Regions from separate parts of the Longicatena sp. genome, predicted to be linked through region 1. Evidence: a T-box and tRNA genes for the amino acid it is inferred to sense, from the RefSeq annotation. Region 1 holds a T-box; the other regions hold tRNA genes.
The links. The T-box of region 1 lies ahead of serS (serine--tRNA ligase). A T-box ahead of a tRNA ligase gene usually reads a tRNA of that ligase, here a tRNA-Ser.
Positions count from the first base shown of each region.

Region 2: it has a tRNA-Ser gene. The T-box ahead of serS (serine--tRNA ligase) is inferred to sense a tRNA for this amino acid. The anticodon was not compared.
Region 3: it has a tRNA-Ser gene. The T-box ahead of serS (serine--tRNA ligase) is inferred to sense a tRNA for this amino acid. The anticodon was not compared.

Region 1 covers NZ_CEVYEL010000087.1:40-6,925, reverse strand. Annotated here, with positions in the region: gene recF (DNA replication/repair protein RecF) at 1-591, shown strand, start outside; gene gyrB (DNA topoisomerase (ATP-hydrolyzing) subunit B) at 602-2,548, shown strand; gene gyrA (DNA gyrase subunit A) at 2,567-5,101, shown strand; T-box leader at 5,112-5,322, shown strand; gene serS (serine--tRNA ligase) at 5,362-6,648, shown strand.
Region 2 covers NZ_CEVYEL010000007.1:28,627-37,319, forward strand. Annotated here, with positions in the region: gene AC1VS3_RS02485 (Ig-like domain-containing protein) at 1-72, shown strand, start outside; gene AC1VS3_RS02490 (Ig-like domain-containing protein) at 162-956, shown strand; gene AC1VS3_RS02495 (UvrD-helicase domain-containing protein) at 1,057-4,302, opposite strand; gene AC1VS3_RS02500 (PD-(D/E)XK nuclease family protein) at 4,295-6,967, opposite strand; tRNA gene AC1VS3_RS02505 (tRNA-Ser) at 7,174-7,263, opposite strand; gene AC1VS3_RS02510 (Ig-like domain-containing protein) at 7,592-8,693, shown strand, end outside.
Region 3 covers NZ_CEVYEL010000022.1:13,736-22,428, reverse strand. Annotated here, with positions in the region: gene AC1VS3_RS06560 (hypothetical protein) at 1-279, opposite strand, end outside; gene mreC (rod shape-determining protein MreC) at 281-1,120, opposite strand; gene radC (RadC family protein) at 1,171-1,848, opposite strand; gene AC1VS3_RS06545 (SPOR domain-containing protein) at 1,838-2,245, opposite strand; tRNA gene AC1VS3_RS06540 (tRNA-Ser) at 2,489-2,576, shown strand; gene AC1VS3_RS06535 (ABC1 kinase family protein) at 2,627-4,231, opposite strand; gene AC1VS3_RS06530 (phasin family protein) at 4,215-4,514, opposite strand; gene AC1VS3_RS06525 (hypothetical protein) at 4,700-4,915, shown strand; gene AC1VS3_RS06520 (hypothetical protein) at 4,968-5,573, shown strand; gene AC1VS3_RS06515 (PHP domain-containing protein) at 5,627-6,379, opposite strand; gene AC1VS3_RS06510 (DegV family protein) at 6,383-7,222, opposite strand; tRNA gene AC1VS3_RS06505 (tRNA-His) at 7,414-7,489, opposite strand; gene asnB (asparagine synthase (glutamine-hydrolyzing)) at 7,711-8,693, opposite strand, start outside.

The DNA.
Region 1 (6,886 bases):
AAGGCTTATTTAGAAGTCTTGACCTCACAGTTGATTGAAGAAGAAGTTGTGATCATACAACAGCGACATTATTTTTTAAAGGAACTATTAGAAAAATGTCAAAAGTTTTATAAAGAACTCTCACAGGATGATACGCTACTTAATATTTCCTATGACAGCTGTATTCCTTTTGATGAAGATAAAAATGTCATGAAAGAAGCTCTGCAAAAAAAATATGCAAAACATCTTGCTCGTGATATCTATCTAAAACAAACAATCATTGGTATTCATAAAGAAGATTTTACTTTTATGATCAATGACAAGGATTTAGCAACCTATGCATCACAAGGTCAAAAAAGAAGTGTCTTATTGGCTTTGAAAATAGGTATGGTTTATATGATACGTGATATCATACAAGAATTTCCGGTATTATTGCTGGATGATGTATTCAGCGAACTGGATGTGTATCGAAGAGAAAAACTGTTAACGTCGTTACCTGCCGAAGTGCAAATCTTCATTTCTACCACAGATACGACGGAAGCAGAAAAAATACGAAAACTGCGTAAGGTTACCTTATGGAAAGTAGCCAATGGAACATTACAGAGATGTTAGGAGGATGTCTATGGATGAAAATCAGATGAAAGAAATCGAAGAAATGGAAAACATCAAGGTTGATCATTCCTATACTGCGGATGATATACAGGTGTTAGAAGGTCTTGAGGCAGTACGGAAAAGACCTGGTATGTATATTGGTTCCACCAGTGAAAAAGGTCTTCACCATCTTGTATGGGAAATTGTGGATAACTCCATTGATGAGGCCTTAGCAGGCTTTGCGACAGATATTGATATTGCGATTGAAAAAGATAATATCATTCGTGTCGAAGATAATGGTCGAGGTATGCCTACAGGCATCGTTGAAAAATCAGGAATTTCCGGTGTGGAAACGATATTTACCATTTTACATGCCGGCGGTAAATTTGGCGGTGGTGCGTATAAGGTATCCGGTGGTTTGCATGGTGTTGGTGCCAGCGTTGTTAATGCTTTGAGTGAATGGCTAGAAGTTACGGTATATCAAAATGGCAATATTTACTTCATGCGTTTTGAAAATGGCGGTAAAGCAGTTGAATCATTAAAGATTATCGGTAAGACAGATAAGCATGGTTCTATGGTACGCTTTAAAGCAGATCCAACGATTTTTACCGAAACGCAGGTTTATGATTTTGAAACATTGAATACCAGAATCCGTCAATTGGCCTTCTTAAATAAAAGTATTAAGTTGATCTTAACGGATGAACGTGAAGAAGAAAGAAAAGAAATCGTTTATAAATATGATGGCGGTATTCGTCAGTATGTAGAATATCTGAATCAGAATAAGAGTCCACTGCATGAAGAAGTTGTTTATGTAGAAGGTATTGAAGATGGTATCTTAGCAGAAATCGCTTTACAGTATAACGATGGATATGTACCAAATATTTATTCTTTCTGTAACAACATTAATACAGCAGAAGGTGGAACACATGAGGATGGTTTCCGCTTAGCTTTAACCAGAATCGTCAATGCTTATGCCAGAGAAAATGGGATGATCAAAAAGGATGAAACCTTAGCCGGCGATGATGTGCGTGAAGGTTTAACGGCTATTATTTCCGTTAAACATCCAGATCCACAATATGAAGGACAGACGAAGACAAAGCTAGGTAATTCAGAAGTTCGTAAAATTGTTTCCAGTATTCTTGGTGAACAGCTGGAAAAATTCTTCTTAGAAAATCCGGATACAGCAAAAATCATCATTGATAAATGTATCCTAGCTAGCAAAGCACGTATGGCTGCGAAAAAAGCCAGAGAGCTGACAAGACGTAAGAGTGCGTTGGAAATATCTTCACTTCCTGGTAAATTGGCGGATTGTTCCAGCCGTGATGCATCGGAATGTGAAATTTATATTGTCGAGGGTGATTCTGCCGGCGGTAGTGCAAAACAAGGACGAAATTCTAAATTTCAGGCCATCTTGCCACTGCGTGGTAAAATCTTAAACGTTGAAAAAGCGCGTTTACATAGAATCTTTGAAAATAATGAAATTCGCTCTATGATTACTGCCTTTGGCTGCGGTATCGGAGAAGAGATGGATATATCGAAATTGCGTTATCATAAGATTATTATCATGACCGATGCCGATGTCGATGGTGCACATATTTGTACACTGATGCTAACCTTCTTCTATCGTTTCTTACGTCCTATTATTGAAGGTGGATATGTATATATCGCCATGCCTCCATTATTTAAGATTCAAAAAGGACAGCGTATTGAATACGTATATGATGAATCCAGCCGTGATCGTGTCATTGCGGAAATGGGTGAAAATGTAAGTATTCAGCGATATAAAGGTTTAGGAGAAATGAATCCGGAACAGTTGTGGGAAACAACGATGGATCCAGCCTTCCGTACATTGAAGAAAGTCAATATCAATGATGCGATGGAAGCAGATAAAGTCTTTGAAATGCTGATGGGTGAAGAAGTTGGACCTAGACGTGAATTTATACAGGAAAATGCTGTATATGCAGAATTGGATGTTTAACAGGAGGTGTATTTTTGAATGGATTTGAATAAAGATAAACTAAAAGAAGTTGATATATCAAAAGAGATGCGAAAATCCTTCCTGGATTACTCCATGTCTGTTATTGTAGACCGAGCTTTACCAGATGTTCGCGATGGCTTAAAGCCGGTACATCGCCGTATTCTGCATGCGATGAATGAGTTGGGTATTGTTGCCAGCAAGCCTTTTAAGAAGTCTGCACGTATCGTAGGTGAAGTTATTGGTAAGTATCATCCACATGGAGATACTGCTGTTTATGATGCTATGGTACGTATGGCACAGGATTTCAGTTACCGTTATATGCTTGTACAAGGTCATGGTAACTTTGGTTCTATGGATGGTGATGGTGCTGCAGCTATGCGATATACCGAGGCGAGAATGAGCAAGATTGCCATGGAATTGCTGCGTGACATTAATAAAAATACTGTAGATTTTGGACCTAACTATGATGGTGAGGAAACAGAACCTAAAGTTATGCCGGCACGTTTTCCTAATTTGATCGTCAATGGTGCTGTTGGTATTGCGGTAGGTATGGCAACCAATATTCCTCCGCATAATCTTACGGAAACAATAGACGCAACCTTTGCGGTTATGGATGATCCGGATATTACAGTCATGGAATTAATGGATAATTATATCAAAGGTCCAGACTTTCCAACTGGCGGTATTATTTTAGGTAGAAGTGGTATTCGTCAGGCATATGAAACCGGACGAGGTTCCATTATCACAAGAAGTAAATATCATGTGGAAGAAATGGGCAATGGCAAGAATCGTATCGTTGTCACAGAAATTCCATATCAGGTAAATAAAGCAAATCTAATTAGTAAGATTGCTGATTTAGTTCGTGAAAAACAGGTGGATGGTATTACCTATCTGAATGATGAATCGAATCGTGACGGTATTCGTATTGTCATAGAATTAAGAAAAGATGTACAGGTAGAAGTAGTGATGAATCAATTGTTCCGTCTGACATCTTTACAGACATCCTTTGGTGTCAATATGCTGGCATTGGTCAATGGTGCTCCTAAACAAATGGGCATTAAAGAAATGCTGCAGCATTATGTAGATCATCAGATTGATGTTGTTGTCAGAAGAACACAGTTTGATTTAAAGAAAGCTGAAGATCGTGCGCATATCTTAGAGGGTCTGCGTATTGCATTGGATCATATTGATGAAATCATTCGTTTGATTCGCGAAAGTCAAAATGATGCAGAAGCAAGAAGCGGTTTGATGGAACGTTTTAAATTAACCGAAATTCAGGCAAATGCAATCTTAGAAATGCGTCTGCGTCGATTAACCGGTTTGGAACGTGATAAGATTGAAAATGAATATCAGGAATTGTTAAAGACAATTGCTGATTTAAAAGATATCTTAGCAAATCATTCCCGTGTTATTCAGATTATTAAAGATGAATTAACAGAAGTAAAAAATCGTTTTGGTGATCCACGACGTACAGAAATCAGTGAAGCAGATTATTCCATGGAAGATGAAGATTTAATTCCGGTGGAAGATGTTGTTATCACAATGACAACAAATGGTTATATTAAACGTATGCCAATTGATACCTATCGTACACAGAATCGTGGTGGCCGTGGTGTCAAGGGAATGTCTGTGAATGAGGATGATATCGTTGAATTATTAACAACCATGTCAACACATGATTATCTGATGTTGTTCACAAACCTTGGTAAGGTTTATCGTATGAAGGGATATAAAATACCTTCTGCAGGTAGAACGGCGAAGGGTCTTCCAGTCGTTAATCTATTGAATCTGGATAAAGAAGAAAAGGTACGTGCTTTAGTACCGGTAAATCCGGAAAGTGAATCAGAATATCTGTTGTTTGTGACACAGAATGGTCTTGTAAAACGTACACCAATGAGTGAATTTGATTCGATTCGTCAAAATGGTAAGATTGCGATTACTTTACGTGATGATGATGAATTGATGGGTGTGAAGGAAACAACAGGCGATGATGAAATTATTATTGCCGGTTCTAATGGAAAGGCAGTTCGTTTCCATGAAGATGGTATACGTGCTATGGGACGTACGGCAAGTGGTGTCAAAGGCTTTAATGTCGATGGTTCCGTTGTTGTAGGTGTTGCGACTTCTAGAGATGGTACGCATTTATTAGCCGTTAGTGAAAATGGCTATGGAAAACGTACAGCTATTGAAGAATATCGTTTAACAACTCGTGGGGCAAAAGGTGTTAAGACAATTAACATTACCCAGAAAACAGGTGATTTAGTATCTGTAAGAGCAGTGAATGGTGATGAAGATGTCATGATCATTACAAATACAGGTATCATAATCCGTATTGCTGTTGAAAATATTGGTATTTATAGCCGAAATACACAGGGTGTAAAATTAATCAATGTTGGAGAAGATGAATCTGTAGCGAAGATTGCTATCGTTGATAAAGAAGAGGAAGCGGAAGATACGGCTGAAGTTTCGACAGAAACAGTTGAAAAAGCAGTAGAAACTGAAGAATCTGCGAAAGATGCCGTGGAACCAATTGACAACGAGAATAAAGAATGATATAAAAAATAAGAAAACGTCGATAAGGATAAGTAATAGAGTCTTTGAGCAAAGAGAGATAACGGCTGGTGTGAGTTATTGTCAAAGCTTTATGAAATCAACCTTGGAGTGAAGTAGTGAATAAAGTAGTTACTTCCGGTAGTACCGTTATCACTTGAGAGGATTCATAGTGTGATGCTATGAATTAAAAAAGGGTGGCAACACGAGGTATCGTCCCTTTCGGACAATACCTCTTTTTTATTTGTAAGGAGGATATAGCGATGTTAGATATGAAATTTTTACGTGAAAACGTAGATTCTGTAAAAGAGAACATGAAAAAGAAGTTTCAGGAACATAAGCTTGAATTAGTTGATAAAGTTGTCGAAATGGATAAAGTGAATCGCCAGTTAAAACAGCGTGGTGATGATCTGCGCGCAAAGCGTAATGCCATGAGCAAGGAAATCGGTGGATTGATGGCAAAAGGCTTAAAAGATGAAGCAAATGCAGTAAAAGCAAAAGTGCAGGCCATGGCAGATGAAATGAAAGAAATTGAAGAAAAAGAAGCGAAGATGGCTGCAGAAATAAAGGAAATCATGATGAAGATTCCTAACATGATTGATCCTAGTGTTCCTATTGGAAAAGATGATTCAGAAAATGTGGAATTACAAAAATATGGGGAACCGATCGTACCGGCTTTTGAAATTCCTTATCATACGGAAATTATGGAACGTTTTAATGGAATTGATTTAGATAGTGCCAGAAAAGTTGCAGGTAATGGCTTCTATTATTTGATGGGAGATATTGCAAGATTACATTCTGCTGTTATTTCTTATGCAAGAGATTTTATGATTGAGCGTGGCTTTACCTATGTGGTTCCACCTTTTATGATTCGCAGCAATGTTGTAACTGGAGTTATGAGCTTTGCGGAGATGGAAGGTATGATGTATAAAATTGAAGGCGAAGATTTGTATCTGATTGGAACAAGTGAGCATTCTATGATTGGTAAGTTCATTGATACAATTTTAGATGAAAAGGATTTGCCTTATACGTATACAAGTTATTCTCCATGCTTTAGAAAAGAAAAGGGAGCACATGGTATTGAAGAACGTGGTGTTTATCGTATTCACCAATTTGAGAAACAAGAGATGATCGTTGTTTGTAAACCAGAGGAAAGTGCAGATTGGTTTGTGAAACTTTATACGAATACTGTTGATTTATTTAGAAGCTTAGATATTCCTGTTAGAACTTTGGAATGTTGTTCAGGTGACTTGGCGGATTTGAAATGCAAGTCTGTCGATGTTGAGGCTTGGAGTCCAAGACAGAAAAAATACTTTGAAGTTGGAAGTTGTTCTAATCTAACAGATGCACAAGCAAGAAGACTTGGAATTCGTGTAAAAGGCAAAGATGGAAAATATTTTGCTCATACGTTAAACAACACAGTTGTTGCTCCTCCTCGTATGTTGATTGCTTTCTTAGAAAACAATCTGAATGAGGATGGAAGCGTAAATATTCCTAAGGTGTTACAGCCTTATATGGGTGGTACAGAAAAGTTAGTACCGAAGAAATAAAAAATTGAGGAAATCACTTAATTTCCTCTTTTTTTGTATTTTCAAGGCATTATTTTCAAAAGCTTGAAAAAGTAAGAAAAAGCTTTATTTAAAGGATTATTTTGAATAAAATAGAATATTTTTACTGCTTGTGATTTGCATTGAAATACTAAGAGATTGGCAGTTGTATATCTCACTGCACATCATTTTCACATTTTAACCACTTTTTTTGTTTCACGTGAAACATTATTTGAAAATT
Region 2 (8,693 bases), on a different contig from region 1:
ACCAAATTAACGTTTAAGGGATCTTATGGAACAGTAACATGGTCATCTGATAAAAAAGTGTTGCGACAGTAGACAAGCATGGGAAAGTAACAGCTGTAAGACCCGGTACTGCTTATATTACGGCGAAATCAAAGACGGCAATTTCTAAATGTAAAATCACAGTGAAACAGCCAGCTTTGAATAAGCATTCTGCATCTTTGTATTTAGGTTCTCATATGACACTGAAAGTAACTGGTGGAACCGGTGCGATTACTTGGACATCTTCCAATAAGAGCATTGCGACAGTAAACAGCAAAGGGTATGTCACAACGAAAAAAGCTGGAACTGTTTATATTAAGGCAAAACGTAATGGTTATACTGCTCAGTGTAAATTAACAGTGAAAAAACCTAGCGTGAATGCAACCAGCAAGAGTATATATACTGGATTTTATACAACCTTAAAAGTAAATGGCGGTACAGGTAAGATTACCTGGTCTTCATCAAATAAAAACATTGCTACGGTAAATAGCAGTGGCCGTGTGGTTGGTAAAAAAGCCGGTACGGCATATATTTACGCGAAACGAAACGGGTATACGACAAAATGTAAAGTCAGCGTAAAAGAAAACGCAAAATCTTATAATGTTTCCACCAATGTATTTGATTATGATCGTGGTGATCCTTCGGTAGCAGTTAGAAAAGTTTATTATAGTGGTGGAGCTTTACGATTAGATACTTATGTAGTCAACAATCGTATGACAACGGTTAAGAACTTTAAGAAAATTAATTTTAAAATTTATGATTATACAGGTAAATTAATAGCGAATCAAACTTTTACTAATTTTGCTTTAAATATTAATCCATATAGTTATAAGAAAATAACCTTTAAGTTCTCATCAGCAGGAACTTTGAAAAAGGGTGCATTACTTTATAAGGGCATCACAGGATATTATGAAGGCTCTTACACATATACTTACTAGTCGAATTCAAGAAGGAGAAATCCTTCTTTTTTTTATAAATTTAGATACAAAAAAAGAGGATACCATATACCGTTTGGTACCCTCTGCATAACCTAATCATTTATGAGACTTGAATCATCTCAGATAAATGCAGTGAATAAATATAGCAAGCGATCTTACTGTTTGGATATAGCGTGTTCATAGCCTTTTGATACAACAGTAACTGTTCCCGATATCTTGTTATTAACTCATCAGCTGAAAAGATGGCATCGGTTTTAAAATCGATAATGGTAATACCGTTCTCTTGTATTGCCACAAAATCCATGAAACCATGTAAGACTTCCTCACCATCCTTCACCATGAAAGGAAGCTCATAATAACAGGTGGTTTTCAAGCATCGCTGAAAGACTTCGTTTTCATATAAGTCGTGCAGGTGCTTAACATCTTGTTCAGACAGCGTTATGTGCAGGCGTGCCGCACATTGCCGAATTGCGGTATCTTCGTATGATGAATTGGCCAAGGCTTCAATCATCTTATGCATCATCGTACCATACTGCATACCTTTTGGCTTTTGCAGGGTAATTGCTATATCTGTAGCTTTTTTCGCAGAAGCTGTCGCAAACTGTAAGGTTTCCACCTCTTGATGATAAGGCTGTATGTGATATTGAGGTTTTATCGGTTCTTGAAGAGGAAGACTTTGCCACAGGGTATGTACTTCTTTGATGGTGAAAAGGTCATTTGGATGTTGCAGAAAAGTTTGTAAGAGCCAGGAGGTATAACCGCCACGATCGTATATAGAAGAAGTCGTTAAAGGCTTATTATATTGTTCCAGGTCTAAAACACAGTCTACGATATGCATTTGTTGCTGAGCACGTGTCGTTGCCACATAGAGGATACGCATTTCTTCTTCTAGCTCTTCTTTATCTTTTTTATGCTCCATGGCGATACGAGGAATCGTTGTTCGTACATAGCGTTCAGGCAGTTCCATTCGTTTTAAGGCAATTCCCAATTCACTGTCACAGATGCATAAATCTTTAAATTCAATTGCTGTCATGGCATCATTTGACCATAAGAAGACAACCGGAAACTGCAGCCCTTTTGATTGATGGATGCTCATGACACGGACGACATCAGCTTCACTGCCAATCGGTATTGCCTCTGCTGTTTGAGCATCTTTAATCTGTTCAATCTGATTCAAAAACGCATGAATGCCCATGGCTTGCTGTTGTTCAAAGGTTGCTCCTTTTTCAAACAATAGATCCAAATTGGTTTTTTCCTGCACGCTTGTATGCAATGCATAATAATTATTTTGCTCATATAAACGATTCAGCGTCTTTGTAAGGGAACAACCAAAACATTCTTTGCGTAATTCTTCGAAGGCCTGAAAGCCGGGAATAGGATGTTCCTTTAAATATGCATAAAAACTAGATTCATATACCTTATGTGCAGCTTGTTGACTTGCCTTTTGTGCCTCTTGACGTTTGGCCAGCTTGCTTTGGGCAATTTGTTCTGCACTACAAGGGAATAAAGGAGATAGTAAGATGGCGATTAAGGCGATATCATTATGCGGATCTTCGATGGCGCGCAAGGCACTTAGCATCAGCGATACGGCACTGGATTGGTAGAAACCGGATTTCACATCAATAAAATAAGGAATATGCAGTTCATCAAACACTTTCTTCATATTTTCTTTACGAGCATTTCCTCTCACCAGTACGACAAAATCCTTCCATTGACGCTGTTCTTTTTCACGTATTTCTAATATCTGATTGGCGATATAGCTGGCCTTCAGATCATTTTTAGCGAGAATCAACGCATTGGCCTTCTTGATCTCATCATGAAAGATGGCATGAAAACAGATTGGCACATTGTCTTGCAATTGTTCTGCAACGCCGGTTTCTACATCATCTGCATCGGCATAGCGGCAGGAGAAACCGTCTAAATTCATTAACTGTTTAAATAAGAGGTTATTAAAATCAACGATCATTTTTTTCGAACGATAGTTGTTTGATAAATAGATGACTTCATCATAGATACCCTGTTGTTCAATGATACCGCGCATTAAAGAAGGTTTGGCATGTCGGAAACCATAAATGGATTGTTTAATATCACCGACACGAAAGACATTATTTTCACGGCAAATGGATTGAACCAGGGTATTTTGCACATCATTGCTATCTTGAAATTCATCTACCATGATTTCAGTAAACTGCTCACGATAGCGCTGTGCTACCTGACCATCTTTACACTGCAAGATTTCCAGTGCATAATGCTCCATATCGTCAAAATCAATGACTGCTTGTTCTTGTTTTATACACGCATAGCTCCTTCGATAATCCTTGACCATTTCAATCAGCTTTTGAACGTAAGGCTTTAATGCTTGCATATCCTTTATGAATTGTTGCTCACTGAATAAAAGTCCTAATAAACGATCTTCTAATTCTTGTGATTGTTTACGCAAATGAACATATTCTTTATCCTCTTTATCCGGAGAGGGAGGAAGGATTCCATGGGCAATGGATTGAAAGGCTAAACGAAAGTCTTCATAATCACGTTTGGCTAAGGTTTCTTGTAAAGATGGCAAAGCCTGTACCTTTTGTTCTACTAATGCAGCTTTTTTTACTTCACTGTCATAGCGGTAACGATAAAGTTCCTGAATGCGCAAGATGCCTTCTTCATAACGCGAACATTCTACTGCTAAGTAGGAAAAGAAGTTTTCTTGTATGGCAATGGGCAGATCTTGTATATGCTTGATATTATCATAAGGGATGAGCAAAGCGTTTAACCAGTCATCGGAATTTGCTTGTGAGGATGCCATGACAGCAAGTGAGGTAATCAGCTTGCGCAGTGCCTCATCATTTTCACTGCGTGAGGAAAACATGGCACAAAGATCAATAAAAACTTTATCCTGTTTGGCATATTGGTTTTGAAAAGCTTCTTCTAATGCTTCTCCCTGATATAAGACCATCGTTCCATTATCCATGATGTTGGTGATGCGCGTAGCATCTAGGCCAATCATATAGTAATACTCTTGTAAAATGGATAAGCAGAAAGAATGGATGGTCGAAATATGGGCAGTTTGTATACTTGTAAGCTGGCGGGTGATGTAAGCACGTTCCTCAGGATCCTTTGTTTCTTCATAGGCTTTCTGTAAAGAAGCAGCCAGTCGCTTTTTCATTTCACTGGCCGCCGCCTCCGTAAAGGTCATAGCCAAAATGGCATCAATCGGAACACGATCTTTTACCACCAGATCCATTAAGCGGGCAATTAATACCGTGGTTTTACCACTGCCGGCAGAGGCGGATACCATGATGTTTTTATCTTTTGTCTGAATAGCTTTCAGCTGTTGGGGATTCCAGTTAGGCATCTTCATCCTCTCCTTTCCGATAGAGGGAATCATCTGTTTCAACCATGGCTTTGCGTTCAAATGGCATACCATGGAAACGGCAGATAGCATGAAAATCACAGTATAGACAGGCATCTTCACTTGGTTCTATGACGATATCACCATCCAGCATACGTTTGGCTAATTGCTGATAAATGCTCGTGAACCAGCGTTCTATGCTATGTAAGTCGTATAATTTACTTGCTTTGATGAGCTGATCTTTATTGCAGCGAACACCGCTCACATGCGTGCCTTCATCATCTAATAAGGATACATTCGGATACATGGTCCATCCATGTATGCGATGCGTTTTGATGATGGCATCTTGTAGATCTGCTTGTTCAATCGGTGTATAGGTAACCGGCTTGCGGCGCGATAGCTTACCTGCTAGATGGGGAATATTTTCATTTTTTAATGATAGATAATAAGCTCCCATAATTTCTTTTTGTTCCAGTTTGGCCATGACGATGGAATAGGTTAAAAGCTGTAACTGCATTGCCGCAAATACTTTTGTTTCCGATAGTGTTTTTGCACTGCTTTTATAATCCAGAATGCATAGGATATCATCATATACATCCAAACGATCAATGAAGCCATGCAAAGCCAGTGTGACATCCGATGTTACAGGTATTTCATATTGAAATTCGCGTTCTTGTTGCCAGGGCTGGAAATGAGAATGTTCCTCAAAAGAAGCTAAACGTCGCAATGTCTGCATCATGCTGGATTCGATACGGATACGTAAAATCTGTAAGCGGGTACGCATGTCCGAAAAGACTTCTTGAAGGGCGTCTATTTCCTTGTCAATCAAGGCGGTAAGCGTTGTTTCACATACACTTGTATAGGCTTTCCCCTGTTGCTTAGTCAAGGTTTCTAACAGATAATGTGAAAGGGTTCCCATATAAGAATCCGCAAAGCCTAGTTTCATAGGTTCTCTAATACCTAACCCATAACGCAGGAAATATGAAAACGGACACTTTACATAGCGTTCAATAGAAGAGATGGAACCTTTGATTTGCTGATTGCGAACAAACAGCGCATGGGCTGTTTGCGAAGTAATGGTCAGCGCAATATCTGCTTTTTCATACATTTCCTGTAAAGGATAGGGTTTAGCTCTTTCATCGAACATTTGTTCTATTTCTAAGGCAGCTTCTAAAGATTTTCCTTCATACGTACCTAAGGGATAGGATATATAGAGATGTTGGCTGCGGTTTAGCAGCTTACGTAACTGTTTCAGATGCAATTGATAGCGATGTTCCATGCTTGGATAAGGCAGAGTTTCATAATAGTGCTCATCAAAGATACCACGTTTTGCCATAAAGGCAGGATATTGATTTTGTGTAGCGCCTAGTAAGAAGTGATGTTTTCTGGTACAGGATCCCTGTTTCAGTGAGGTGACACTGACGCCTTGCAATTGATGAATCGTGGAATGTACAGTAATATCCGCTAATAACTGTAGTAAAAAAGTGATATCATCCTTTTCCTTTATATATGGATATACTTCATTGATAACGTTCATGACATCTTGTAAAACCGCACTTTGCTGCATATCGTTACCCAGGCTGTTTTTTAAAAGTTTTAATACGGTGAGTAACATTTCTTCATAAGAAGCTGGATGCATGAGTGGTCGTAATTGTTCAGCGATATGCTGTCGGGCAATTTCTGCACGTTCCTCTATTTCTTTCAGCTTTGCCACATCCGTTTCATTCAGAATATGAGAAGTGGTGGAAAGTGTTTGTAAATGATCAAATGGCTGAAAGAAGTCTTTTTGATAAATTTGTAAATATTGCAGTAAGGAGGATAAAGTTTCCTCATGAAAGATACCACAATCTAAGCAGGCCAATAGATGTTCTTGCGTTGGCTGTAAATAATAATTCAACAGCATGTGTGCGCGTTTGACAATAATGCTGCTGGCAGCGGATGCCACAAGGTTTGTATAAGGGATATGATAGCGGGTAAAGATTTGTTCCAGGAGGGGGATATACGAGGTATCTGCCAAGGTGATGGCAACATCCTCAGCCTTCATCTCATGGCGTAAGATATATTGGGCACAGCCTTCAATTTCTTGTCGTTTATTCACTGCATGATAAAACTTTCGTTCATGAGGAATTTCTTCATCCTGTAATAAAGTAGCACCTTGCCTAACCAACAGGTTGACTAGTTGTTGTTGCTGTGGAGTGAAGAAAGCATCATAAATATATATCATATGTGCATCCTTATGCGCTATTTCACGAATCGCTTTAACAATCAAATCGCCTTGTGTTTCAATTGGATACAACGCAGTCAGGATAGTTTTTCGCTCAGCATGAGCTTCTTCCTGTTCGCTTAATACACTCAGCGGAATCTGCCATATCTTAAGATCATCAAGGCACTGCATACATTCCTTTAAGAAAACAGAAGTGAGAGCAGCTTCTTGATAAATATGTAAGGAAGAAGAAAGCGGTTTGATACGCTCGCGATAGGCAAATAAGATGGAAGCCTCACTTGGCGCATCTTCCAAGGATTGGGCAGACAGATAACCATTCAGCGTATATAAACGCAAGCCTAACAATCCATGGGTCGTTTGTAAAAGTTTTTGGCGAATGAGCGGATGCAGATGTGCCGGTGCCAGCAGTGTAGCGCCCATTGGTAATGATGAGAAATCAAGCATGTGAACTTCCTCCTTAGCGTTTCTTCTATTATATAATTTCTCGAGGTAAAAAGGCAATTCTGATATACCAATCCTTTTCTTGGAAATAAGAATGAAGGAAAGAGAAAACGTTTGCGCTGGAAAAGGTTATAGGTTTCATAAAGATAATGAATTCAGAGCATCATAGGGATAAAAAAACACCGTTATCACGGTGTATTCTAAACACTTGGCGCAGCAGAAAGGATTTGAACCTCCGGTGTCAAAAGACACGCCGGTTTTCGAAACCGGTGCATTAAACCAGACTCTGCCACTGCTGCGTATTACGTGGTTATTGTAACTGTTTTTGTTAGGTTATGCAAGAGGGAACATCGATTTGATTCAAATAGCGCGAAAATGAAATTCATCACAAAGATGAATTACAAGATCAGACCATGACATCTTGATATACCTGATAGATGGTAAGACAATCGATAAGGTTTGTCTTTCAAATAAAGGAAAAAGGGACTATAATAATAGTAATAAGTGTTAACGCTATAAGTTTTCAAAGAGGCTGGTATGATCATGACGGTAAGAAATATCCAAAACTTGTAACTTTATGTGACGCATTTATGATAAAATGAATAATGAGAGGGGATTTGAAAGGATATGAAGAAACTTTTAATAGCATTATTTTGTGTGGCATTGCCATTATCATCGATGTCTTTTGTGCATGCGCAGGAAAAGAAAGAAACAGCGAACACATCCATAAAGGAGGATGTCTTCAACGATGGAGAATATGCATATGGCGATGGTTTTCAGGATATAGCGGAAGCAAATCCTTATGCACGTGTAGAGGGGTATACGTATCAGCGAAACGGCAATTATATTTTATATAACCTTAAAACAACATCATTATATAAAGAGCCATATGGCAATGTTAAGGCAAAATTATCGCCAAAGATACGCTATGCTACGAAACGATATGGCAATTATTTTTCTGTGAATACAGAAAAAGGAAGTGGATGGATCACCACTTGGGATGATAACATCCAGGAATTAGAAATTGAAGATATATCGGCACAGCTAAAAACAACGAAGACCTTAGATGTTTATTCTGTACCTATCTTTGATGATAGATTTGAGACAGGAACCATACCGGCAGGTACTTACACGATTAGCAAGCGTGCGAATTACTTTGCCTATGTGAATAATGGAAAATATAAAGGCTGGATCTTAACTTCCTATCATGATGACGGTACGGTTTTCAGTAAGCAATATGCAACCTATCTGAATACCAAGCGGACCTTATCGCAAACAAGTGTTAATGGTGTGGCCATTAAACAAAAATTATTACCTAAGATTTCTGATCCTACACGTTCAGGTATCTCGATGGTTCCAAAGTATGTGACCATACACAATACAGCAAATGCCAGTAAAGGCGCGGATGCCGCAGCCCATGCGAATATCCAGTATGAACGCAACGTTAACCGAACGGCCGCATGGACATCTTGGCATTTTCAAGTAGATAATAAAGTCATTTATCAAAGTTTGGCAATGAATGAAGTAGGCTGGCATGCCGGTGATGGCAATGACAGTGGAAATGCATCAACGATTGGGATAGAAATCTGTGAAAATGCAGATGGTAATTATGCTAAGGCTGAAAAAAATGCTGCTTATCTAACAGCCAGTATCTTATATGAAAATGGATTGCCGTATACAGCAGTCAAACGTCATCAAGACTGGTCTGGCAAGGATTGTCCATATAACA
Region 3 (8,693 bases), on a different contig from region 1:
CATATGCTTGCTCCAAAGATGTAGCAGGCAGGCAACCAGAGTATAAACAATTGCATAAATCAGAAATGTATTCGCAAAACAGAAATCATAGATCATTCCACAGCCAAAGGCAAACAAACAGGTGTCTATCAGATTAAACTTGCGAACAGTGAGAATCATTGCACAAAAACCCAAGTTTGGAATAAACATCAATGTATCTACCAAATAAGAGTTGGGAAATAAAATCATCAAAACTTCATCGATTAGAAAACAGAAAACAACAAAGAGAAGATGTGTCATATCACTTCTCCCCCTTTGCGCCTGTAATTACACGCACCAACGTGAATTCTTGAAAATCATCAACCGGACGTACATAAATAGTCTGTCCACTTTGATTACTTAAAGCTTGAATAGAATCGACATTACCAATCAACAAGCCGCTAGGATATCCTCCACCCATGCCACTTGTAATGACCTGCATGCCTTCCTTCACTTTATCCGTATCATCATATAAATATATGACATACATGCCACGCTTGATATCATAACTTTGCAATACGCCATCAACACTTGTCTTCTTATCAATATTGATCTTAATGGAAGCTGTCGTCGTCTTGTCTTCACTCGTTAACAACTTCACGACACTGGTATGATTTGACACACTGGCAACCTTGCCGATCATACCATTTACCGATTCGACTGCCATGCCTTCCTTAACACCATCTCTTTTTCCAATATCGATGGTAATAAGATTATTCCAACTTGCCTGATCACGGGAAATCACATGTGCCCATGTCATGGTATATTTATCTTCGCTCTTTTGCAGTTTCAAAGCCGCTTCTAGTTCTGTGTTCTTACGGCGTTCGTCATCATATTTTGCCTTGTAAGAAGGATTTTGGCTAAGTTCATAGCGTAGTAAATCATTTTCTTCCTTCACGCTCCACAAATTTGCCAAATCTTGCAGCCAATCTTTTGCGGTCATTACCGGATGATCGATCAGCGCATATTTCAGCATACTGATGCCATCATAGCCTAAATTGCTTGTTAGCGTACCACTCATGCTTTTCAAAAGAACACCCAATGCCACAAAGGCCAGGATGATTCCGATTACTATTTTCTGAAGTCGATTAAATTTTGACATCTTATCACCTATTTCGTACCTCTCCATTATAAAGGGTAAAATGAAATAGTTCAATCCATAAGTCGTTTTTGTCGAAAACTTATGTACGTATTCCGTGCAACGATAATATGATCAATCAATGGAATCGCTACCATTTTCCCAGCCTCTTGAATAGCCTTTGTTAATGTGATATCAGCATCACTTGGTGTTGCATCGCCAGATGGATGATTGTGAACGCAAATAATCTTTGCACAGCCTTGTTGCATCGCCTCTTTAAAGATTTCTCGTGGATGGACACTTGCAGAAGTTAATGTGCCCATAAACATAGTACGATAACATAAGACATGATTTCTCTGATCAAGAAACAACACTAAAAAATGTTCTTGTTTAGCATAGCCGATTTCCTGATTCAACCATTCCAAAATATCCTGTGGTTCTTCAATTTGTTCCTTATGCATCACTTTATCAAAAGCAATGCGTCGGCACAATTCAAAAGCGGCATTCAATTCAATGGCTTTTGCTTTTTTAATGCCTTTGATACACATAAGCTCTTGTATACTGGCATTTCCCAGTTCTCCAAGTGTTGCTTTTAATGCTAACACCTTATCTGCCAATTCTAAAGCACTTAGCGATTGCGTACCGCTTCTGAGCAATAATGCTATTAATTCTCGGTTACTCAAAGCGTTTACTCCATACTGAATCGCCTTTTCACGTGGCCGCTCTTCTTCTTTTAATTCTTTAACTTTCATCTTTGATCCTTTCCAGTACTTCACCATATTCTTTTTTATCAATTAGGGTAGCCAACTTCGCATCCGTAATGGTTACACTTTTTTGAATATAGTTGTACTTCTTCTTTTTCAACACAGACTCTACCTTCTTTGTTTGTTTCTCATCAACATCAACACCACAAACAACCGCCGTTGTCTTTCCTTGTTTCCAAACATAAGATGATATGCCTTCCTTTTTCAGCTTTTGTTGCATATCGTCAATACTGTCTTGCTGTTTGTATAACCCCACCTGCACCATATATAATGTCCGTTTTTGTGCTTCTGCATCGGACAGTGTTGTAAACAGTGCATAGTATACGATGGAAAATACTATTGAAAACAATACTGCAAAAAACACAATTAATCGTTTATTCTCCATATGCCTTACCCTCCTACCCTTGTATATGTGTTTTGTGCATGAGAAAATGCCGATACGACAGAAACAGACAAAGAATCCCTTCCGTATACATATACGACGCAATCATGCAAAAAACGTAAAAATTGCGCACATATTTCACCAACAATTTTTTATAAAGGTTATTCCTTACAAGACATATCGTAGAAAGTAGTAAATTCTTATTGACATTTATTTGAAAATAAGTAAAATAATAAAAGTAACCTTGGAGCGTTGGCCGAGTGGTTTAAGGCACCATCTTGGAAAGGTGGCGTAGTGAAAGCTACCGTGAGTTCGAATCTCATGCGCTCCGCCATGGAAATTATCAGCCCCTACTACCGTAAGGTAATAGGGGCTTTTTTTACTTCAGCGTTTTCGTTTACGATGCTCTTTCATCACCGCAAATAACAGCCAACAGCCTAAACCAATAGCTGTAATATATCCGATGAAACCTAATGCCGGAATGCCAAATACTTTTGGGGTCATCTGTGTAGTACACAGTAATGAACTAGCCATTAACAACCCAGCACTGACAATACCAACAGTCAGCTTATTCACCATATGATTAATAGCAGTCATTGGTACATCACTGCCCATGACATCTAGATTAATTTTTAAACGTCCTTTCATAACCATTTGCATGACTTCATATAACTGAATCGGCAATCGCATGCCATAAGTAGTTGCATCATACAATTGTTTGCCATTTTTGGTCAGTTCTTTTTTTAGGTCCCACTTTTTTACCATCTTTCCTGCCACATGATTTGCCGCTATAGAAATAATGTTAATACTTGGATCTACGATTACCATAGTGCTTTCTATCGTGACTAGCCCTCTTGCGAGCATGCTAATACCTTTTGGCATCGATATTTTATGCTTATGTGCAATCGTAAAGATTTCCTGTATCGCTACACCAAGATTGATTTCTGCCAATTCCATTTGTAGATAACGGCGCATAAAGCTTTCCATATCATCATAAAACAAGGCATGATCAATTTTAGCATCATGGATACCTAAAGCCAAAACGACATCCACTAGTTTCTGGGTATCATTATTGCCAATCGCCATGACGGCGTTTTTCATTAAATCTTTATCTTGCTTGCTAAGCATGCCCATCATGCCAAAATCAATCCAGACAATCTTACCATCCCGAATACGCAAATTGCCCGGATGTGGATCAGCATGAAAAAATCCATCATCTACAATCTGTTTGATATAGTTTTCTGCTAACTTAATCGCGATTTCTTTACGGTCATAGCCTTCTTTTTCCAAAACCTCAAATTCATCGATTTGTAAGCCATTAATATATTCCATGACTAAAACACGGCTCGTGCTGTATTCCTCTTCTATCTTAGGAGCACCAATATATTGAATGTCCTCATTAAGGGCAGTAAAACGTTTGGCAAATTTAGCTTCGTTAAGAAAATCCATCTCCTCTTTGGCAGTATGCCAAAATTCATCTAAAACGATATTAATGTCTACTACACTGCCTAATATTTCATTGAGATGTAAAAGTTTACTAGCTCTTCGCACTAATGAAATATCACGTTCCATGGTCGCATAGATGTTGGGGCGCTGTATCTTAGCAACAATGTCTCGTCCATCCTTCAGTTTGGCTTTATGAACCTGAGCGATTGAAGCACTACCTAAAGGCTGTACATCAAAGTCTATAAAAACATCTTCTAGATCCATCCCATATTCTTCTTCGATGACATTACGTACCGTTTCCATATCCATGGGAGCAACATTATCTCGTAGTTTGATAAGTTCTACGCAATATCGCTCTGAAAACATATCCTGCCTTGCTGACATGATCTGTCCGATTTTGACAAAGGTAGGGCCTAGATCTTCTAAAATTTCACGAAATTTTATTGGATCGACACCTTTCGTAATCTGATGCTTTTTTAGGATACTAATGATTTGAGCAAGTCGGCGTTTACTGCTTAGACTCTTATTATTTGTCTTCTTCATCACTCTTTGCTTGCAATTCTTCAATCTTTTCTTTAATTGCCGCAAGTTCTTCCTTGCTCACCTTTTCCAGATCTTTCTTAATACCTTCTGCATCTACAGGAGTACTTAGCTTTTCTTTGACCGCATGTTTTAGTTCTTCATTTAACACTTTTCCCTGCTCTACAGTCAATTCACCTTTTTTAACTAGCTGATCTACTAATTCTTTTGCTTTTTCTGCTGTTGTAGCAGCTGCACCGATTCCGGCAAGAAATACTTTCTTTACATCATCACTAAAATTCAACATAGTAATACATCTCCTTTGGATATTTTTTATTACTTTTATTTTACCACGTTTTCTATGCTTCGGCACAAAGGAAATACTTTTTTCCTTCTGAATGATCTGCTTTCCGTATGATATGTTCCATCTTTTCAACAAAGCCTTAGAAATAGTAGACTTTTCCCTATCTTTTCGTTAAAATGAAACTGGTGATGAACATGAGGAAATATGTTTCTTTCATAAAATTTCTTGATCATGCACATATTGCTTATAACGAGGTACGCATCGTGAAACAGCCATCTTATCTAAAACGTTATTTCGAGCAATATAAAGCATATTATAAATTATTTTTGATTGGGCATAATTATGCGGGTGAGTATGAAAAATTGGAAGAAGATCTCAAAAATGTGACAAGCAAATTAACATAATTTGTCTTTTCTTTCATTCAATGTTAAAATAAGCTGCATTGGAGGCGATAATTTGAAACGATTTCGATGGATGGCAATCATCGTAGCTATGCTTATGGTATGCGCAGGCTGCAGTGAAAAAGAAAAACAACCGACACCAACTGATGTAACCAAACAATTTCTGACAGCAATCCAAAAGCAGGATGAAACAGCTTTAAAAACATCTTCTCAATGGAATCTGGCAAGCATGAAATCTTTACAGATGCAAGATGAGGATTATATAGATGGCATTGATCACGAATTGCAAAAAGCTGCACATGATACGATGTATGGATTTCAATTCACGATAAAAAAGGAAACCATAAAGGATAAAAATGCACAAGTCGCTATAATCTTAAAAACAAAAGATATTCGTAATGCTGTAAAAAAAGGGATGAAAGAAGCAGAGAAGAAAGTGGAAAAGCTCAGTAAAGATAAGAACTTTTCTGATCAAAAAGCCCAACAAGAAATACTTACCACGTTATATACTTATATTCGTGATAGTAAAGAAGAAAAAGAGCAAACTGTTACTATTTCCTTACAACAAAATGATGGTGTATGGATCGTGAAAAAGGAAAATCAAGAGTTGGAAAAAGCATTATTAGCTAACGGTGAAGAACTGATTCAATTGATTCAATAAAACAAAAGGCTGTGACAGCGGAGAACATCCGTTATCACAGCCTTCATATTATCTTAAAATCCCATTCCTACCTCTTCAGGAACGCTGGCATTACTTGCCCGTAAAACTCTAACTCCCAGCGCCTTGCACACTTGTAAAAAGTCCGCTTGCAAGCCATCATCCCCATGTTGATACCGATAAGCCATGATTGTATCATGTTCAACATAAATAGCTTTCTCTTTTAATATTTTCGCTAATTTATGAAATGTATGATCCATAGAAAAACTTGGTTTTATCTGACAAATCTTAATCGCATCAAACCCTGCAACCCCATCAAATAATTGACTTGTTAACAAGGCGTTCATAGTTTCATAATAGCGACGATATAAGAAATTAGCATTATACTTATTCCACATCATCTCATAAGATTCATTCCATGAAAAAGCAACATTATCAATAAATTCAATATTGCCGACAAAAACATCATATGGATACGCTTGCTTCAACTGCTCAAGAAAACGTTCGTGTTGCGGCAGATAACTGACACATAGACCGAATTTTATTGCTATTGGGAACTCCTCTTGCTTCATTTCATCAATAAAATTTTGATATTCACAAATAGAGCATTTGGTTATATTATTATACCATTGATTCTGACATGGATAAGTTGCCCGTATTTCCTGATACAACAATTCACATTCTTGAAACTTATAGGTTGGCTCTAACACATAAAGCTCATCAATGTGTTTCTTTTGTGCTACCTTGCTATATTCCATCAACAACGCTTTGCTGTAGGATCCCTGTAAAGATACATGTGCATCTATCATATGCTAATACCGTATCTTTTTAATGCGTCCAAAACCAATCGTGCCAGGTCCGGCATGAGACATAATAACCGCTTTAAACACTTGCTGTTCTACCGGTTGATGAATTACCTCTTCCAATTGAAGCTTTAATTCATTGCTTACCTCACGATTATCAGCATCAATGATCATCCAATCATATTCTGCCGGATCAATGTCCTTTATAACATAAGCAATTCCCTCTTTGTATGCTTTTTTCAAGGTACGTACTTTATCTACTAAATCAATTGCCCCATGTTCAACCTTTAGCAATGGTTGAATTTTTAATAAACCTGCTAACGCTGCAGCAGCTGGCGAAATTCGGCCGCCATTCTTTAATGTCGTCAAATTTTCTGGGATCAAAACGGCAAATAGGCTGCCTTCCTTCTCCAGTTTTTCTTTTACTTGTAAGCTTGTATATCCCTTTTCAAACATCTTACGGGCCGTTTGCAACATTTTGACAACAGGATAACAAACATATTCACTATCTACTACTATGACTCTTCCTTCATATGCATCAGCCAGTCCGATAGCAACATGGCAAGTTCCGCTTAGTGCTTTTGATAAAGGTAAATAAAATACTTCATCGTATGTTTGCAATAAGTCATCCCACATCCGCGTAAGATCTCCGATGATGGGCTGTGCTGTTTTTACCTGATCACCATTCTTTAATGCCTGAATGATATCTTTGTCAAATATTGTCTCTTCTTCAATAAATTCTTTTCCGTTCATGCTGATCGGCATGCGGATGACATGAATATCCAGCTCTTTTGCTTGTTCTTTGGTGATATCTGCGCTGGAATCACACATTAATGCTATCTTTTTCATGGAATCACTCCTTACGTGCAATTATAGCAATTTTACTTTAAAATCACAATACAGAATTAAGAATTACAATGTTTTCAAGGGCAGCCTCTTTGAGCTACGTCATTTCTTCTTTCTTATTTTTACGACACGTACCGTTTATCCCCATCGTCCGCGCATAAAAAAACCGGCGATGCCGGTTACCTGTTCTTATATGGGGCGGACGATGGGGATCGAACCCACGCATGACGGGACCACAACCCGCTGTGTTAACCACTTCACCACATCCGCCATGATTTCTTTCATCAGGCGAGTTATATTATATCTTATCCCTTTTTATTTGTAAATAGTTTTTTTAATTTTTTTATAAAGACAGGAATGGAATCGTAAAGTCCATTCCTGGTGTTTTCTTTAAAACGGTTGGGATCTTCGCTTACACCTTACTTTTTCATCCAAGTTATCAACCTTGAGTTGCATCACAAAAGACCGGTTAAACCGGTCTTCACTGCGCCTTAATGTAAAACAAAATACTGCTCATACCATAATAAGAAAGAATAGACTGTATAAATCTTACGCTGATAATTTCCTAAATTATTTTTATGATCTTCAAGCCATTGTAAGATTAACTTCTGGTTGAAGAACTCTGCCGCATATGGTTTTTCAAACATCGTTTTCACTTTTGCATAATACGCTTCTTCTCGCAGCCATACACGCAATGGAACAGGAAAGCCCATCTTTTTACGTTTGCCCCAATCACTTGGTATATTTTTCATAGCCGCCATACGGAACGCACGTTTGCTTTCTTCGCCTTTTATACAATATTCACTTTCCAGCGATTTTGCTAAGTTCCAAACTTCTTTATCTAAGAAAGGAACACGCAGTTCCAAGGAATGTGCCATCGTCATCTTATCGGCTTTTAATAAGATGTCATGAGGCAACCATAAGTGCATATCTAAATACATTTTCTTATGTAGGTCATCTTGTTCTTTTACACGTTCAAAGTAAGGTCGTGTAACATCCTGATAGCATAAAGCTGTTTTATAACCATCTGCCATGACCTCATCCGCATCTTCATTATCCATAATAAATGCCTGCCCGATATAAGAATCCTCCAAAGAAGTAGCATTGCGTTGTAAAAAGCCCATACCTCGTTTTTCAGCTCTGCCTTTTGCCCAATGCCCTAACTTTTTGCGTAATGCAGCAGGTACGATTTTTTTATAAAGTTCATCATTTTTGTTTTCTTTATAAGCATCATATCCGCCAAACAACTCATCGGCACCTTCACCACTTTGTACAACTTTCAGATCCTCCACAGCCATTTCAGATAAATAGAATAAAGGTACAGCCGATAAATTGGCATGAGGTTCATCTGAATAATATTGCACCTTTGGTAAAGCATCGAAGAAATCTTTTGAAGTTAATGTTTTTTTCTTGTTTTTCAGATGTAGTGTCTCACATAAATCTCTAGCATGGGTCGTTTCATCAAACCCTTGTA